Regions from separate parts of the Shewanella psychropiezotolerans genome, predicted to be linked through region 1. Evidence: predicted binding sites of a transcription regulator. Region 1 holds the regulator's gene; each other region holds the start of a gene.
The links. Region 1 encodes LexA, which represses DNA repair genes until DNA is damaged. Its sites were predicted from a motif close to TACTGTATNNNNATACAGTA; they were not measured.
Positions count from the first base shown of each region.

Region 2: a site for LexA is predicted at 1,608-1,627, ahead of FM037_RS18380 (DNA topoisomerase III). Genes of this name have one in related genera too.
Region 3: a site for LexA is predicted at 1,647-1,666, ahead of recG (ATP-dependent DNA helicase RecG). Genes of this name have one in related genera too.

Region 1 is NZ_CP041614.1:234,211-237,415, reverse strand. It holds gene plsB (glycerol-3-phosphate 1-O-acyltransferase PlsB) at 1-1,007, opposite strand, end outside; gene lexA (transcriptional repressor LexA) at 1,489-2,106, shown strand; gene FM037_RS01060 (cell division inhibitor SulA) at 2,139-2,651, shown strand; partial or broken gene coxB (cytochrome c oxidase subunit II) at 3,085-3,205, shown strand, end outside.
Region 2 is NZ_CP041614.1:4,138,870-4,142,074, reverse strand. It holds gene purF (amidophosphoribosyltransferase) at 1-47, shown strand, start outside; gene FM037_RS18390 (M14 family metallopeptidase) at 160-1,080, shown strand; gene FM037_RS18385 (hypothetical protein) at 1,191-1,457, opposite strand; gene FM037_RS18380 (DNA topoisomerase III) at 1,643-3,205, shown strand, end outside.
Region 3 is NZ_CP041614.1:6,057,019-6,060,223, forward strand. It holds gene FM037_RS26430 (sensor histidine kinase) at 1-985, shown strand, start outside; gene FM037_RS26435 (response regulator transcription factor) at 1,000-1,599, shown strand; gene recG (ATP-dependent DNA helicase RecG) at 1,717-3,205, shown strand, end outside.

The DNA of each region.
Region 1 (3,205 bases):
ATACCCGCAGCGATGTGCGGTGGCACCATGCCTTCATAATAAAGAATATAAGACAGTAGTAGGTAGTCCATATGACTACGATGACAAGGTACATAGATGATCTCATGACCATCATGATGTAGCTGCCTTACCTGCTCGGCACCTTTAATATTGATACCCTTGTACAACTTGTTCCACAGCCAGGCCAAGAAACGCTCGGCGATGCGCACAAAGCTCTCGGAGTAATCCGCCGCAACTTCATCGAGATACTCCATCGCCTTTGCTCTGGCCTCGACTTCGGAGATCTTCTTGCTCGCCGCTTCCTCCAGAATCGCCTTCTTCAGGGACTCTGAATTTAACAGGTCTTGAAATAGCACCTGACGTTTAGGCAAAACAGGTCCGGTCATGACCTTACGTTGACGGCTGAAGTGGACTCGAGCAACACGAGCTAACTTATGAGCAATTCGCTTGTCGGTGCCGTGTTCGTCGGCCATATAACGAATTGAGACGGCATTAGAAAATTGAACGAAATTATGTCGACCCAGGAAGAGGATCATCAGGCATTTTCGCAGCCAGGTAGGATTTTGACGCTCAAATACCGCCGCCTTCATGGTATCGTCTTCTTTACCTGGAGTACGCCCCCAGTAAAGGCTAACCGGCACTAGCTGTATATCCAGTTCAGGCTTCTGCCTATGTACCTTGAGCAGATCCATAAAGCTATTTAAGAAAAACTCGTTACTTTCTCTTTGGCCAAATAGCGGCTTGGCACCTTCCAGACACACCACCCTCGGCGTGTGCTCACCATCGACAACCAACTCATCATAAGGGCTTGGAAGCCCATACTTATTAGTGATTTCACTTAAGGAAGCGATGTCGCTGAGAGATTCAGTCTTCATCACATAAACCATAGGCTTATCTGGATCTAAGTTGAGATCGGCGAAGGGGTCATGGGGTACAACTATTGTTTGTACCAGCTTTTTCTGAATCCAACGTAAGGATTTATACCAAAGAGAGTCTTTTTTTGACATTTTTCTTATACAATGTGAGTCTTCTTAATAACGGCATAGAATACCAGATAAAAGAGAGATCTCCCTAATAGTAGTCAGCAAAATCCCCCGCATGCCTGATTCGACACTCAAAGCACTTGAGATTGAATATAATTTTCAAAAAAATTAATATTAGATAGCTTTACGGGTGTTCACATTTATAAGGCAACATAAGTTAATAATATTAGGTATAGGTACAATTCATCTCGATAGCCTAGAACATAAAATAAGCCAGTTTAGAGAGATAACCACCAGCACAAAAGATATATAATTCAAGGAGGCCATGCCCACCACCTATTTTTAACGTTATATAAGCACCGAGTAGTCACACCAAAATAATAAATATAAACCATGGGCTTGCGATTGAGAGTTTTTTTGCATACTCACTAATCTTGGTTAATCCTTGCACTGACTAAAATACTGTATATACTAACAGTAACTGTATAGAAAGACAGGATTCATCATGAGACCTTTGACACCAAGACAAGCCGAGATTCTAGAACTCATTAAGCGTAATATTTCCGATACAGGAATGCCTCCGACTCGAGCCGAAATAGCTAAGCGACTAGGTTTCAAGAGCGCCAACGCTGCCGAAGAACATCTTAAGGCACTGGCTAAGAAAGGTCGCATAGAGATCATTCCCGGTACGTCCCGCGGCATCCGACTCACACAAGCTGCGGAGCCAGAAGATTTAGGCTTGCCATTGATCGGCCAGGTTGCCGCAGGCGAACCCATCCTTGCCCAGGAACATATAGAACAACATTATCAGGTCGACCCAAGCATGTTTCGTCCCTGTGCCGACTTTCTACTTAGGGTGCGCGGCGACAGCATGAAAGATATCGGCATTCTCGAGGGTGATCTGCTCGCAGTGCATAAGATTTCACAAGCCAAGAATGGCCAAATTGTCGTGGCTAGAGTGGAAGAGGATGTCACAGTAAAACGCTTCGAGAAAAAGGGCAGCATGGTTTATCTCCATGCTGAAAATGAAGACTATGCACCGATAGTGGTCGATCTCACCAGTCAGAGCCTGAGCATTGAGGGGCTGGCAGTCGGTGTGATCCGTAACGGCAACTGGCAATAGATGAAATCGCACATTGGCGAAGGAGCTTGGTAATGAAAAATTTAATCGGAAATAGCCCTAGACACCCAGGTTTATGGACGAATCCCCTTGACCAAGCGTCCATCACCCAAGAGTGTGGAAGTATCACTACAGTAAGTACCCACACTCAGGGCCGGGTGGAACTGAAAAAGGTGAGTAATCGGCTCGCCACATTGAGCCATCAGGGGCAATGGATCGTATTGATCAGTCCTCCCAACATAGGTTACAAGCAGATGTTAGCCGAAGCCGGTGTTAGGATGGACCGAGTATTGTTGGTTCATGCTAAAGACGAAATCGAAACCTTATGGGCCATGGAAAAAGCACTCATAAGTGGTACATCCAGTGCCGTCATCTGCTGGACTCAGGTCCTAGATTCCCGTGACAACCGACGACTCAGACTCGTAGAAAAGAGCGCTCGCGCCCTTGGCATTGTCATCGAAGATGCGAATAGTCACTTACATGCTAAAGCCCATGAACAAACAGATGCTCACTTCAATCAAGCCTGTTTATTTGGATCTCTGCACTAATCTCCAGTCAATGTAGCCAATAGAAAAATGATTATTTAAGTCCCGCAAGGGACTTTTTTGTATTTGATTTTTATTCGAAATTTTTAAAAAATTCATTAAAAGTGATCTTGATCAATAATTCAACACCAAGTAAGTTAGGGATATAACAACGATAATTTGTTATATCCAAACGATTTAGTAGTCGGCGTAGTAAAGCCCTGCCATCTGTGTAAGGCCAGATATTTACCTCGCTGAAGTCGGTACTGATATATTCAGCCGTAGGTGCGAGCGTGGTTAACTCTGGTAGTAAGTGACTGCCAAACTAAAATAACAAGTGAACCGCCACTGCACTTTGAAGTCATCGTTGCTTTTTTGGGAACTGAAGAGTTTGCATAGAGCAGAGACTTACTGTGTGACTCTTCTTTGTCTTAATTTTTGACAGAGGAGAAGTCTAGTGAAGCGAGTGTTGTATATTTTTCTGGCGTTGCTATTTACGCCATACGTTTTGGCATCAGAAATGCCCCTTAATATGACCAAGGGTGTCACGGATATCAGTGGACAGGTATACAACCTGC
Region 2 (3,205 bases), 2.5 Mb from region 1:
AAGATATCGGTACTAATTTAGAGCTTCACAACGTTTGTCATCCATAAACACTCGCTTAATAGTGAGTGTCTTCTTAGCGAAGGCAAGTTAACGTTTAGAAAGCCGACATATCAACTTTGAGTGTCGGCTTTTTTATTGTTCAAACTTTGGGGAATGAAGATGGTACAGGAAAACACTTATCCAATCGGCGTCACGGGTCAGAAGTGGGGCGCAGCGGAAAAGGTACTCTGGTTAACCAAGCAGACGATTAAGCGTTCCTATCAAGCTGAGGTGGCCGCGAGAATTGCGCCACTTGCCGAGCACTTTCAAGTCGACCAGTATGGCGCCTTGTCTTATAACCCCAGCGAATACCCCTTGTTTGTGGTCAAGTCTACGCAGTGGAGTGAAGATAAACCGACTGTGTTAGTCACGGGCGGGGTTCACGGCTATGAAACCAGTGGCGTACAAGGGGCGATACGTTTCTTGGAAACCAAGGCTAAGGCGTATGAGGACAGGTTTAATATCTTAGTAGCCCCATGTGTTAGCCCCTGGGGATATGAAACCATCAACCGCTGGAATCCCAATGCGGTCGATCCTAATCGCTCATTCTATCGAGACAGTCCGGCCGAAGAGTCAGCGGCCTTGATGGCGTATATTGCAGATTTAGGAATTGATATCACAGTGCATATCGATCTACATGAAACTACAGATACTGATAACTCAGCGTTCAGACCGGCCTTAGCGGCCAGAGATGCGGTGGAACATACCAATTGGAATATCCCCGATGGTTTTTATCTGGTGGGCAATACTGAGCTTCCGGCCGAGGCATTTCAAACTGCAATTATCGAGTCGGTAGAAAAGGTTACCCACATAGCTCCAGCCGATGATGCAGGTAAGCTTATCGGTGTCGCCTTGTCTCAGTTTGGCGTAATTAACTATGCTACTAAGGCTCTGGGACTGTGCGTCGGCTTTAGTGACAGCATCTATGCCACCACGACAGAAGTGTACCCGGATAGCCCTAAGGTAGATGATGAGAACTGTGTGTTAGCGCAAGTTTCCGCAATCACAGGTGGATTGGATTACATCTTACCACTCTCTTAATTACCTATCTTAATCCCTTATGTAAAGTTAGCTGTAGCCACTTATTAGCGTTAACTCTCTTATTGTAGAGTTAACGCTTTATTTATCGTTTTCCAAGCTCAAGCTGTAATTTAAGCTAAATGAACACACCAGACGAGCATCCAGATGGCGAAGAGTACGCTAGCAGCACGTTTACTCACAGTATGTCCCATGCTCAATCCTATGAGTGTGCTGATACAGGTTAAGACTATTTGCATGGTCACCAATAACATCAATTCAAAGATTTTATTGTCAGTGATTAGAGGGGTGATCAACAGGGCGACAGCGGTCACCATGAGGAAATGATATAGAAGTAGCTTATCTAAGCCGCTGCCGGTTTCTGTGGTCGATGCAATCATGATGTACCTGCTTAAAAGATTAGCTAGTCGCTAAATAATAACCAAATGATAATCATTCTCAACTGAATTTACACAATAATAAGTGTTGCAGTGCTATTGTAGGGAATTATACCTGCAGTGATTGCAGCTAGTGTCTCTTTAGGCTAAAGTTACTGGTAATTTGTACAGTAGTTTGAGTTCCGCTTATGATTCTTTATATCGCAGAAAAACCTTCCCTCGGGCGAGCCATCGCCGATGTGCTGCCTAAACCCCACAAGAAGGGTGACGGTCATATAATGGCGGCGAACGGTGATTGTGTTTCCTGGTGTATCGGTCATCTGTTGGAGCAGGCTGAGCCCGATAGCTACGATGCCGCATACAAGTCGTGGAAGTTTGAGCATCTGCCCATCATTCCCGAAAAGTGGAAGATGAATCCTAAGCCCAAGACTCGCAGTCAATTGACCGTGCTTAGGGGCTTAGTAAAAAAAGCCTCACAACTGGTTAATGCCGGCGATCCTGACAGGGAGGGGCAGCTATTAGTCGACGAAGTGATCTCTCATTTTGGCGTTAAAGGCGATAAGCTTAACAAGACACAGCGTCTGCTGATCAGTGATCTCAACCCCCAAGCGGTGAGACGTGCATTGGGTCAGATGCGCAGTAATCGGGAATTCATTCCCCTGTCTACTTCTGCTTTAGCTCGTTCTCGTGCCGATTGGCTCTATGGTATGAACATGACCAGAGCCTACACACTACAAGGGCGTAAGGTGGGTTATCAGGGCGTGTTATCAGTAGGGCGAGTGCAGACCCCCTTGTTAGGTTTAGTGGTTCGCCGGGATGAAGAGATAGCTAACTTTGTTTCTAAGTCTTTCTATGAAGTTCTGGCCAAGCTGACTACAGAGAAAAATGAGGCGTTTACAGCCAAATGGCAACCCAGTGAAGCCTGCCAACCTTATATGGATGAAGAAGGGAGAGTCTTGTCTAAAGGGCTGGCACAGAATGTCGCCGGTCGTATCAGTGATAAACCGGCACAAGTTACTCAAGTTACTGCTAAAGATAAGCAGCAAAATGCGCCTCTACCTTATAGTCTATCTTCGCTGCAGATTGATGCAGCCAAGCGATATGGTATGAGCGCCAAAGAGGTGCTCGACACCTGTCAGACGCTTTATGAGCGACACAAGTTGATCACTTATCCCAGATCTGACAGTCGTTACTTGCCGGCGGAGCAGTTTGCCCAAGCCCCTCAAGTCATAGATGCGGTGCTATCAGGGGCGGGTGAGTTAGTCGAAAAAAGTGATAAGCCAGATCCTAAGATAAAATCTAAGGCCTGGAACGACAGTAAGGTCGATGCTCACCATGCCATCATACCCACAGAAAAACGAGCCAACCTCTCGAGTCTTAGCGCTCGGGAGAGGCAAATCTACCTGCAAGTGGCTCGTCAATATCTCGCCCAGTTCTATCCGCCTTACCTCTATAGCGAAACTGAAGTTCATGTGTTGATCGAAGGCGGTCACTTCAAGACTAAGGCAAAGCAGGAAAGGGCGCAGGGTTGGAAGCAGCTATTTGCGCGAAATAATGCTGGTAACGCAAATAGCGCTAGCGCTGGCAAGGAAGACGATGATGAGTCACAGCAGAAGTTGCCAGCCCTGAAGAAGGGTCAGTCTTTGCATTCCGGGGCTGGTGTGCTTATCGAGAAACAGACCCAGCCACCGAAACATTTTACCGACGCCACCTTGCTTGGTGCGATGACGGGGATTAATCGCTATGTGACG
Region 3 (3,205 bases), 630 kb from region 1:
CAAGCCTATATGGCAAATAGCCATAAGCCTGCTAACTCTGGTCCCCTTCATTTATTGTTATTTCCGGGCATATCGTAGCCCGAAAGATAAAGCTATCTATCCCATTCTAGCCATGATAATTCTGGGCATAGCGATTACTCCGATCAATACCGGCTCCCTTTCTCTATTCACATTCGCCGGCTTCTTCATCGGTTTCTACTATTCACTGAGAACGGCTTTTATCAGTCTGATAGGCTTTGTGGCACTGCTTGCTACGCTCACATTTTTACTGGAAATAAATCATTATTACTTTATCAGTTACGGTGGACTACTGATCGCCGGAGTGGGCTTATTCGGCGTCGCCGAGCAAAAGCGTGTCGAAGCTCATTGTCGAGCACAAAAGAGTAAAGCCGAAATCAGTCAGCTGGCCACCATGTTGGAGCGAGAGCGTATCGCAAGAGATCTCCATGACATCATGGGTCACAACCTATCCAGCATCTCCTTGAAGGCAGAGTTGGCCGCAAAGCTCTTAGACAAAAATCAGATTGAGCAAGCCAAGGTGCAGCTAAGAGAACTAAACGAAATAGCCAGAGATAGCTTGAGTCAGGTACGGCAAACCGTCTCAGGCTACAAACATAAAGGCTTGAGTTCCAGCGTAATGCACCTCTGCCAAACTTTGCGAGACAAGGGATTAAGTGTGAGTCTGGAGGGAGATATTCCCCAGCTCAATTCTAAACTTGAAACTCAAGTTATTTTAAGTCTCACAGAGCTTTGCAATAATGTGATCCGCCATAGTCGGGCCGATCATTGCAGCCTTACTTTTGACAGATCTGCAGACCAGCTCACCATAAGCATCACAGATAACGGTAAAGCAGCAAAAATTGTCGAAGGTAATGGTTTGAAAGGCATAAGAGAGCGCTTGAAAGACGTTCAGGGGAAGTTAGATTACATGGTGGATCAGCAAAGTAGATTCACCATCACGCTCCCACCTCAGCAAGCATCATAAGGAGTCACTCGGGGATGAAAATTTTATTGGCAGAAGATCAGGCCATGGTCAGGGGCGCACTGGCTGCACTCTTGAGCTTAGATGGTGAATTTGAAATCACTCAAGCGTGTGACGGAAATGAAGCCCTATCTCTACTCAAAGCCAACCGCTATGATCTTCTGCTAACCGATATTGAAATGCCGGGATTAACCGGGCTGGAACTGGCCAAATGGTGCCAGCAGCAAGAACCCGTAATTAAAGTGATCATTCTCACCACGTTCGGCAGAGCCGGTTACATTAAACGCGCTATAGAATCTGGTGCCGGAGGCTTCTTACTCAAGGATGCCCCCTCTGACAGCCTTATTCATGCAATAAAACAGGTGATGGCTGGTAAGCGGGTCATCGACCCTGAACTGGCTATCATGGCCATAGGAGATGAAATTGATCCCCTCAATGACAAAGAGCGCCGTGCACTTCGTCTAGCCGCAGAGGGAAAAACAACCGCCGAGATAGCCACCAGCCTCTTCATCGCCGAGGGCACTGTGCGTAATTACCTCTCGGAGGCCATCGGCAAGCTCAACGCCACGAACAGAATCGATGCCGCCCGGATCGCGAGGCAGAAGGGCTGGCTGTAAAGGGTTAAATCGGCCCTAACATTGCCATCATGGGTTTATCTGATAGTATATGTATATAAATACAGTGTTTGAGTGTTTCGCTCAGATAACATTCAACTGATAAAATGGGTAGCGGGCGTGAAGAGACTCGATCTTGTTCCTGTCACAGATCTTAAGGGCGTTGCCAAGAAGATGGCCGAACGTCTGGCTAAGCTCGGCATCATCACGGTACAAGATCTACTATTCCACCTACCACTAAGATATGAAGACCGTACTCAGATATACCCAATAGCCTCACTCTATCCAGGCAGTTACGGCACCATAGAAGCCGTGATCCAGTCCAGTCAGATCATCCAGGGGCGTAAGCGCATGATGACCTGTACAGTACGAGATGACACTGGCTACTTAACCCTCAGGTTTTTTAATTTTTCTGTGGCGCAGAAGAATGGCTTAGTCAATGGTACAAGCATCAGGGCCTATGGTGAGATACGTCGCGGCAAACATCAGGCCGAGATCATTCACCCTGAATACAAGCTGATTCACGAAGATGCCGATCTGGTGATGAGTGAAACGCTGACGCCTGTGTACCCGACAACCGAAGGCTTAAAGCAGGCAAGTTGGATAAAACTGACAGACCAAGCCTTAGCCATGCTCGACGAGGGCGGTTTGCAGGAACTACTCCCACCTCAGCTGCAACCGAACAATCTGAGTCTCAATGCGGCCTTACAGCTATTACATAGACCCAATAACCAGGTTTCCCTGTTCGATCTGGAACAAGGTCACCACCCGGCGCAGCTACGCTTGATCCAAGAGGAACTTCTGGCCCATAACCTGAGCATGCTCAAGTTACGTCAACGCAGCAATCGCGACCATGCTGTGAGCCTGGTCGCAACGGGCAAACTACTCAACCCTTTCCTGAAGGCACTGCCATTTAACCCCACTGGGGCGCAACAAAGAGTCGGCGTTGAAATCTGCAGCGATCTCGAAAAAAACTCACCTATGATGCGCCTGGTTCAGGGGGATGTTGGCTCGGGGAAGACGTTAGTGGCAGCCTTAGCGGCATTACAAGCCATAGAAAATGGCTATCAGGTAGCTATGATGGCCCCTACTGAATTGTTAGCCGAGCAACACGCCGATAACTTCGCTCTCTGGTTTGAACCTCTCGGGCTAAAAGTCGGCTGGCTAGCCGGTAAAATAAAGGGCAAGGCCAGAGCACAATCTTTACAAGATATTGAGTCCGGTGCGGCTAATATCGTTATCGGCACCCATGCCATATTCCAGGAGCAAGTAGTCTTCAACAATCTTGCCCTGATCATTATCGATGAACAACATAGATTCGGCGTTCATCAGCGACTTGGCTTACGAGAGAAAGGCATCAGCCAGGGCTTCCACCCTCATCAGCTGATCATGACCGCCACGCCGATTCCACGCACCTTGGCCATGACCGCCTATGCCGATCTCGATACTTCAGTGATCGACGAGCTGCCGCCCGGGCGAACTCCGGTGACAACCGTAGCCGTTGCCGATATGAGGCGCGATGAAGTAATAGAGAGAGTTCGCCATGCCGCCACCCATGATGGCAGGCAGACCTACTGGGTATGCACCTTGATCGAAGAGTCCGAAGCTC